2 regions of the Streptomyces sp. NPDC049887 genome follow, and region 1 is predicted to be linked to the other one. Evidence: predicted binding sites of a transcription regulator. Region 1 holds the regulator's gene; the other holds the start of a gene.
The links. The regulator HrcA, encoded in region 1, represses chaperone genes, less so after heat shock. The targets are predictions, from matches to a motif close to TTNGCACTCNGNNNNNCNGAGTGCNAA.
Positions count from the first base shown of each region.

Region 1 (4,414 bases):
CCGTGCTCCCTCATGAACCGGTTCACCAGGCCGCGGGCGGGGCGGCCGGAGAACGCCCTCGTCAGCTCGGTCCTGTTGAACAGCGGACTGGTCATGGCCTGTTTGTGCAGCACGTTCGCGCCGGACTCGGGGCAGACGAGGAAGGCGGTGCCGAGCTGTGCGGCCTCGGCCCCGGCGGCCAGGACGGCGGCGATCTGGCTCCCGCGCATGATGCCCCCGGCCGCGACCACCGGCAGCGGCACGACCTCGCGGACCTGCCCGATCAGCGCGAGCAGCCCGATGCCGGCGCCGTCGTTGGCGGGATCGTCACGGTGCGTGCCCTGGTGGCCGCCGGCCTCGACGCCCTGGACGCAGACGGCGTCGGCGCCCGCGTTCTGGGCCGCCAGCGCCTCCTCGGGCGTGGTGACGGTGACGACCGTGAGCGTCCCGGCCCGCTTCAGCCGGGTGACGGCGGCGGGGGTGGGACAGCCGAACGTGAACGACACCAGCGGCACGGGGTCGTCCCGCAGGATGGCCAGCTTGGCCTCGTAGCCGTCGTCCCTGCCCGAGTCGGGGTCCCCGAGCGGTGTGTCGTACCAGCCGGCCTCTCCGGCGAGCTGGTGCCGGTAGACGTCGACGGCCGCCGCGTCGGCGTAGGCGGGCTGCGGCATGAAAAGGTTCACGCCGAACGGCCGCCCGGTGAGACCGCGGAGCTGTTTGATCTCCTGGTACATCCCGTCCGCGGTCTTGTACCCGGCGGCCAGGAACCCGAGCCCTCCGGCCTCGGACACGGCGGCGGCCAGTTCCGGACAGGAGGCGCCACCCGCCATGGGGGCCTGCACGATCGGGTAACGGCAGAGATCGGTCAGCGCGGAGGACATGCCCGCATGGTGCCACGTCCGGCCGCCACGTCCGAATCCCGGCCTCCGCCCCTTCCGGGGGTTCTGCCACGCGCGCCGCGACGGACCGCGGGGACGGGCGAGCGGGGCCCCGGCCCGCCGGACCGCGGCCCCGCCCCGGATGCGGACGGGGCCCCACACCGCCCGGCCTCCGGGCGGGACGCGGCCCGCCGGGGCCGCTGCGCGGGGCACGCCCGGCTCACCTGCCGTTGAACGCGTCCTTGAGGCGGGAGAACAGCCCCTGCTGACCCGGCTGGAACTGGCCCGTCGGCCGCTCCTCGCCGCGCAGTTTCGCCAGCTCCCGCAGCAGGTGCTCCTGCTCCGGGTCGAGCTTCGAGGGGGTCTGCACCTCGACGTGGACGATCAGGTCGCCACGTCCTCCGCCGCGCAGATGCGTGACACCGCGGCCGTGCAGCGGGATCGACTGGCCGGACTGGGTGCCCGGGCGGATGTCGACCTCCTCCATGCCGTCGAGCGTCTCCAGCGGAACCTTCGTGCCGAGCGCACCCGCGGTCATGGGAATGGTCACCGTGCAGTGCAGATCGTCGCCGCGGCGCTGGAAGACCGGGTGCGGCAGTTCGTGGATCTCGACGTACAGGTCGCCGGCGGGGCCGCCGCCCGGGCCGACCTCGCCCTCCCCGGCGAGCTGGATGCGGGTGCCGTTGTCGACACCCGCCGGGATCTTCACGGTCAGGGTGCGACGCGACCGGACCCGCCCGTCGCCCGCGCACTCCGGGCACGGGGTCGGGACGACGGTTCCGAAGCCCTGGCACTGGGGGCACGGCCGCGAGGTCATGACCTGGCCCAGGAAGGACCGGGTGACCTGCGACACCTCACCGCGGCCGCGGCACATGTCGCACGTCTGAGCCGACGTGCCCGGTGCGGCGCCCTCGCCCGAGCAGGTCGTGCAGACGACGGCGGTGTCGACCTGGATGTCCTTCGTGGTGCCGAACGCCGCCTCGTTGAGTTCGACCTCCAGCCGGATCATGGCGTCCTGACCGCGCCGCGTCCGCGACCGCGGCCCGCGCTGGGAGGCGGTCCCGAAGAACGCGTCCATGATGTCGGAGAAGTTGCCGAAGCCACCGGCACCGAAGCCTCCCGCACCGCCGCCTCCGGCGCCGGACAGCGGGTCGCCGCCGAGGTCGTAGACCTGCTTCTTCTGCGGGTCCGACAGCACCTCGTAGGCGGCGTTGATCTCCTTGAAGCGCTCCTGCGTCTTCGGATCCGGATTCACGTCCGGGTGGAGTTCGCGTGCGAGCCGCCGGAATGCCTTCTTGATCTCGTCCTGCGACGCGTCGCGGCGTACGCCCAGTACGGCGTAGTAGTCCGTGGCCACTTACGACTCCGCCAGGATCTGTCCGACGTAACGTGCCACTGCGCGTACCGCTCCCATCGTTCCGGGGTAGTCCATGCGGGTCGGTCCGACCACGCCGAGTTTGGCGACTGCCTCGTCGCCCGAACCGTAGCCGACCGCGACGACGGATGTGGAAGTGAGTCCCTCATGGAGGTTCTCGTGCCCGATCCGTACGGTCATGCCCGAGTCCTTGGCCTCACCGAGCAGCTTCAGCAGCACGACCTGCTCCTCCAGCGCCTCCAGCACGGGCCGGATGGTGAGGGGGAAGTCGTGCGCGAAACGCGTCAGATTGGCGGTGCCGCCGATCATCAGCCGTTCCTCGGTGTCCTCGACCAGGGTCTCGAGGAGGGTCGAGAGCACGGTGGAGACCGTGCCGCGGTCCTCCAGGTCGAAGGACTCGGGAAGGTCCTGCACCAGTTGCGGCACATCGGTGAACCGCCGTCCGACGACGCGGCTGTTGAGTCGGGCCCGCAGGTCGGCGAGCGACGTGTCGGAGAAGGGCGCGGGGCAGTCGACGTGCCGCTGCTCGACCCGTCCGGTGTCCGTGATCAGCACCAGCATCAGCCGGGCCGGCGCGAGCGCCAGAAGCTCCACGTGCCGCACGGTGGAGCGGGTGAGCGACGGGTACTGGACGACGGCGACCTGCCGGGTCAGCTGCGCAAGCAGCCGCACCGTGCGGGCGACGACGTCGTCGAGGTCGACCGCGCCCTCGAGGAAGTTCTGGATCGCCCGGCGCTCCGGGGACGACAGCGGCTTGACGCCCGCGAGCCTGTCCACGAAGAGGCGGTAGCCCTTGTCCGTGGGAATGCGGCCCGCGCTGGTGTGGGGCTGGGCGATGAAGCCCTCCTCCTCCAGCACCGCCATGTCGTTGCGCACGGTCGCCGGCGAGACCCCGAGGCTGTGCCGCTCGGTGAGGGCCTTGGAGCCGACGGGCTCCTCGGTGCCCACGTAGTCCTGGACGATGGCGCGCAGCACCTCGAGTCTGCGTTCGCTGAGCATGGCGCACACCTCCAGCTGTGGTTCCTCGGCGGTCCTTCGGCCCTGGCCTGGCACTCGGCCTCACTGAGTGCCAGTTTTACCGGGCCCAGTGTACGGCCGGGAGGTACGTCCCTAGCAAGGGCGGCCGGGCACCCTACCCCGTCGCGACGAGCCATGACGCCACTGCTCGCTCCGGGATAGCGTCGCCGTATGGACGTCCGTTGGGAAGACTTCGGCTGGGAACGGCTCGGCGTCGGCGTCGGGCGGCGGCGCCTGCCCGGCTGGGACGCGACCGTGGGCCTGGTGGCCGGCGAGAGTGCGGTGCTCCTGTACGACACGGGCTCGACGCTCCGCGAGGGGGCGGAGCTCCGGACCCAGGCCGAGTCCCTCCTCGGCGGCCGGCGTGTGACGCATATCGCGCTCAGCCATCCCCATTTCGACCACGTGCTCGGCACGGCCGCGTTCCCCGGGGCCGAGGTGTACGGCGCGGTCGGCGTCGACAGCCAGCTGCTCCGGGACCGGGCCGTGCTGCGCGACGACGCGATCCGCCACGGGATGCCGCCGGAGGACGCGGCCCGTGCCACCGACGCCCTGGTCGTCCCGCGGCACGTCGTGTCCGGCGAGTGGACGCTCGACCTCGGCGGCCGCCAGGTGATGCTGGCGAACGTCGGGCCGGGCCACAGCCGTCACGACCTGGTGTTGCTGGTGCCCGGCGACCACGAGGTCGTCTTCTGCGGCGATCTGGTGGAGGAGTCCGGCGACCCGCAGGCCGGACCGGACGCCGTCCCGTCCCGCTGGCCGGCGGCGCTGGACCGGCTGCTCGCGCTGGGCGGGGAGGACGCGGTGTACGTCCCGGGGCACGGTGCGGCGGTGGACGCCGCGTTCGTACGCGCCCAACGCGATGAACTGGCCCGGCGGTTCGGGGTGTCGTAGCGCTTCGGGGTGTCGTAGCGTCTGGCGGATGCGCAGCTACAGTCCCGATCTGACGCCCCCGTGGAAGCGGTCAGCCCCGGTTCCTGAGGTACCCGCCGAGCCCGACCTGGTGGTCGAGGAGGTCTCCACGGGCTTCTGCGGTGCGGTGATCCGGTGCGAGGCGGGGACGGTGACGCTGGAGGACCGCTTCGGCAAGCATCGGGTGTTCCCGATGGAGCCGCGGGGCTTCCTGCTGGAGGGCAGGCTGGTCACCCTCGTGCGGCCCTCGTCC
Region 1 is NZ_JBFAMM010000004.1:359,147-363,560, reverse strand. Features, by position in the region: gene AB0J10_RS07600 (nitronate monooxygenase) at 1-860, opposite strand, end outside; gene dnaJ (molecular chaperone DnaJ) at 1,078-2,214, opposite strand; gene hrcA (heat-inducible transcriptional repressor HrcA) at 2,215-3,231, opposite strand; gene AB0J10_RS07585 (MBL fold metallo-hydrolase) at 3,421-4,143, shown strand; gene AB0J10_RS07580 (DUF3097 domain-containing protein) at 4,172-4,414, shown strand, end outside.

Region 2 (4,414 bases), on a different contig from region 1:
GAAGCCGTTGCCCTTCTCCAGCTCCGCCACCTTCGCGGTGATGACGTAGCCCTCGAGGCCGGCGTTCTCGGCGATCCAGCGCAGCGGCTCGACGGCGGCACGGCGCACGACCGCGACACCGGTGGCCTCGTCGCCGTTCTTGCCGAGGTTTCCGTCCAGCACCTTGACGGCGTGGACCAGGGCGGAGCCACCACCGGAGACGATGCCCTCCTCGACCGCGGCGCGGGTCGCGGAGATGGCGTCCTCCAGACGGTGCTTCTTCTCCTTCAGCTCCACCTCGGTGGCGGCGCCGACCTTGATCACGCACACGCCGCCGGCCAGCTTCGCGAGACGCTCCTGGAGCTTCTCACGGTCCCAGTCGGAGTCCGTGGCCTCGATCTCGGCCTTGATCTGCGCGACGCGGCCGGCCACGTCCTCGCTCTTGCCGCCGCCGTCGACGATCGTGGTGTCGTCCTTGGTGACGGTGACGCGGCGGGCGGTGCCCAGCACGTCCAGACCGGCCTGGTCGAGCTTGAGGCCGACCTCCTCGGAGATGACGGTGGCACCGGTGAGGGTGGCCATGTCCTGCAGCATCGCCTTGCGGCGGTCACCGAAGCCCGGGGCCTTGACCGCGACCGCGTTGAAGGTGCCGCGGATCTTGTTGACGACGAGGGTGGACAGGGCCTCGCCCTCGACGTCCTCGGCGATGATCAGCAGCGGCTTGGAGGCGCCGGCCTGGATGACCTTCTCCAGCAGCGGGAGCAGGTCCTGGATGGAGGAGATCTTGCCCTGGTTGATCAGGATGTACGGGTCGTCGAGGACGGCCTCCATACGCTCCTGGTCGGTCACCATGTACGGCGACAGGTAGCCCTTGTCGAAGGCCATGCCCTCGGTGAAGTCCAGCTCCAGACCGAAGGTGTTGGACTCCTCGACGGTGATGACACCGTCCTTGCCGACCTTGTCCATCGCCTCGGCGATGAGCTCGCCGACCTGCTGGTCCTGGGCGGACAGCGCGGCGACGGCGGCGATGTCGGACTTCTCCTCGATCGGGCGCGCGGTGGCGATCAGCTCGTCGGAGACGGCCTTGACCGCGGCGTCGATGCCCTTCTTCAGGGCGGCCGGGGAGGCGCCGGCGGCGACGTTGCGCAGACCCTCGCGGACCAGGGCCTGGGCGAGCACGGTGGCGGTGGTGGTGCCGTCACCCGCGATGTCGTTGGTCTTGGTCGCCACCTCCTTCACCAGCTGGGCGCCGAGGTTCTCGTACGGGTCCTCGATCTCGACCTCACGGGCGATCGTGACACCGTCGTTGGTGATGGTGGGGGCACCGAACTTCTTGTCGATCACGACGTTGCGGCCGCGGGGGCCGATCGTCACCTTGACCGTGTCGGCGAGCTTGTTGACGCCGCGCTCAAGGGCGCGACGGGCGTCCTCGTCGAACTTCAGGATCTTCGCCATGGAGCTTCTCAAGTCCTCTCAAAGCGAGCCGCGCCCCTCGCCGCCCGGCTTCATCATCAGCGGGGGCCAGGGGCGCGGCTCTGAGCAAATCTGCGGTGAACTACTTCTCGACGATCGCGAGCACGTCGCGGGCCGAGAGGACGAGGTACTCCTCGCCGCTGTACTTCACCTCGGTGCCGCCGTACTTGCTGTAGAGCACGACATCGCCGGTCTTGACGTCGAGCGGAAGACGCTCGCCGTTCTCGAAGCGGCCCGGGCCGACGGCCAGGACGACGCCCTCCTGGGGCTTCTCCTTGGCGGTGTCCGGAATGACCAGGCCAGAGGCGGTGGTCTGCTCGGCGTCGAGCGGCTGGACCACAATGCGGTCCTCGAGCGGCTTGATGGCAACCTTGGAGCTGGTGGTCGTCACGATCCGACCTCCCCCTTCGGAGATCTCACGGGGTTCAACTGTCTGAGGTGGCGACCAGGTGGATCCGTCGTCGCGGGTGCCGGACCTGCCCGTCGCTGTGTTGGCACTCTCCGGTGGGGAGTGCCAGAGCCGAGACTATGACCGGGATTAGCACTCGGTCAAGCGGAGTGCCAATCCACTGCGTGTTCGGCCGGTTCCCGACGGGCCGTGCGGCGCGTGTTTCCCCTCGCGCGCGGGGCGGCCGACGCCCCGCGCGCGGACCTTCAGCGGACCTTCAGACGTAGTCCTCCAGCCGCGCCACCGCATAACCCTTCGCGGTCACCACCTTCATCACGTGGCGGATCAAGTCCGGCATGCCGCCCTTCCACTCCGCCTTGCCGCGGAAGTGCGTGAGGATGATGTCGCCTGGATGCAGGTCCCGGTCCCACTCGCGCCACTCCATGTGGTCGGGGAACGCCTCCGCCGCCCACAGCGGCACGGCCTTCACACCGCACGACCCGGCCGCGCGCAGCGTGTCCCGGTTGTAGCTGCCGTACGGCGGGCGGAAGAGTCGCGGCCGCTTGCCGAACCGCTTCTCGATCCTGGCCTGCTGCCCGCAGATCTCCGCCCGCTGCTTCGCGTACGACATCGCCGGCAGGTAGGGGTGGGTGAGCGTGTGGTTGTGCAGGGAGACTCCGCGGTCCTGCATCTTCTCGAAGTAGCCGTAGTCGTCCCGGACGACGTAGTCGCTGAGGAAGGCGCTGTACGGGATCTGCAGCTCGCTCATCATCCGCAGCAGCTCCGGGTCCTTCTCCGCGCCGTCGTCGATCGTCAGGAAGACGACCTTCTGCTTGGTCGGCACGGTGGTGAAGACCGGCGGCAGGCCCTTGTGGCGGTCGACCTCGAAGCCCTTGCGCGTGGTGATCCTCGGTTTCTCGTCGGGCGGTGGGGGCGCGGGCAGCGGGACCTGCCGGAGTCCCCAGCGCCTGGCCGCGGCGGCCCGGGCGGCCTGGATCTTCTTCATGCGCTTGGTGTACGCGGCGAGCGCCTCGGCCGGTCCCGCGGGCGCCTTCCCTCCCGCCCGCTCCCGGCCCTCGCCGCGCTCGCCCTTCCCCCGCTCCCCGCTCTCCTCGCCCGAGCCCTTCCGGGCGCCTTCCCGGCCCTCCTCCCCGCTCTCACCCCGGCCTTCCGCCTTCCGGGGTCCGCCGCCCTCCTTCCGCGATCCGGCGTCCGCGCGCGCGTCCTCGCCCTTCCGGTCCTCCCGCTCCCCCCGTGCCGGCGACCCCGGCTCCTGGCCGTGCGCGGGAGCGGCGGCCGACGCGGTGGAGCCCGCCCTCCCGGTGGCCCCGGTCGCGCCGCCGCCGTGTCCGCGCTCGGCGGCACAGCCCGAGCCGACGGCCATGACGAGCAGCACGCACATCCACATACGTCTGCGCCGAATTGCTGGCTTCTTTTCGTTTTGTCGTACTGGCTGCATGGCGTCGCATCCTGTCAGCGCCGCGCGCCCGCGAAGGCCCGACAGCGCCGCCCGGCCGCGCACCGTCCCCCGGCCGGCCGACAATGGCCGGGTGAACGACGCCGACTCGCCCTCCCCGCTCGCCCTTCTCCTCACCGACGAAGGGCAGGCCCTGCTCGCCGCCCTGCGCGACTACGCCCCGGGAGAGGAGCTGGGCGTCGCCACCCGGCTGCGCCGCGACCATCCGGCCGAGCTGGTCTCGGCCGCGCTGACGCAGGCCCGGCTCAGGCAGCGCGCGGTGGCCAAGTTCGGCGCGGAGGACGCCTACCGGATGTACTTCACGCCCAACGGCGTGGAGCAGTCGACCCGGGCGTCCGTCGCCGCCCACCGAGCCGCCCGGTTCGCGGAACTCGGTGTACGGAGCGTCGCGGACCTGTGCTGCGGGATCGGCGGCGACGCGATCGCGTTGGCCCGCGCCGGGATCTCCGTACTCGCCGTGGACCGCGACCCGTTCACCGCCGACGTCGCCCGGGCCAACGCGGAGGCGCTGGGCCTGGCCCCGCTGATCGAGGTCCGCCGGGCCGATGTCACCGAAGTCGACACCTCGTCCCACGACGCCGTCTTCGTCGACCCCGCCCGCCGCGCCGGTCGGCCGGGAGGAGGGCGCGGGACGAAGGGCGCAGGCGGCCGGATCTTCGACCCGGAGGCGTACTCACCACCGCTGTCCTGGGCCGTCGGGGCGGCCCGCACGGCCGGGTTCGCGGCCCTCAAGATCGCTCCGGGCATCCCGCACGAGGCGATCCCCGAGGACGCCGAGGCCGAGTGGATCTCCGACCACGGGGACGTGAAGGAGGCCGTGCTCTGGTTCGGCACCGCGCCGGGCGCCCGGCGCGCCACGCTGCTGCCGTCGGGCGCCCCGCTCGTCGGACGCGGGCTGCCCGACCCGTGCGTGCGCAGGACCGGCCGCTACCTCTACGAGCCCGACGGCGCCGTGATCCGCGCCCATCTGGTGGCGGAGGTCGCCGAGGAACTCGACGGCGGTCTGCTCGACGGGACGATCGCGTACATCACGGCCGACGAGCTGCGCCCGACGCCGTACGCGACCGCCTACGAGATCACCGACGAACTCCCGTTCA
Region 2 is NZ_JBFAMM010000023.1:43,700-48,113, reverse strand. Features, by position in the region: gene groL (chaperonin GroEL) at 1-1,434, opposite strand, end outside; gene groES (co-chaperone GroES) at 1,535-1,843, opposite strand; gene AB0J10_RS25195 (polysaccharide deacetylase family protein) at 2,118-3,242, opposite strand; gene AB0J10_RS25190 (methyltransferase domain-containing protein) at 3,298-4,414, shown strand, end outside.
Region 2: a site for HrcA is predicted at 1,991-2,017, ahead of groES (co-chaperone GroES). Genes of this name have one in related genera too.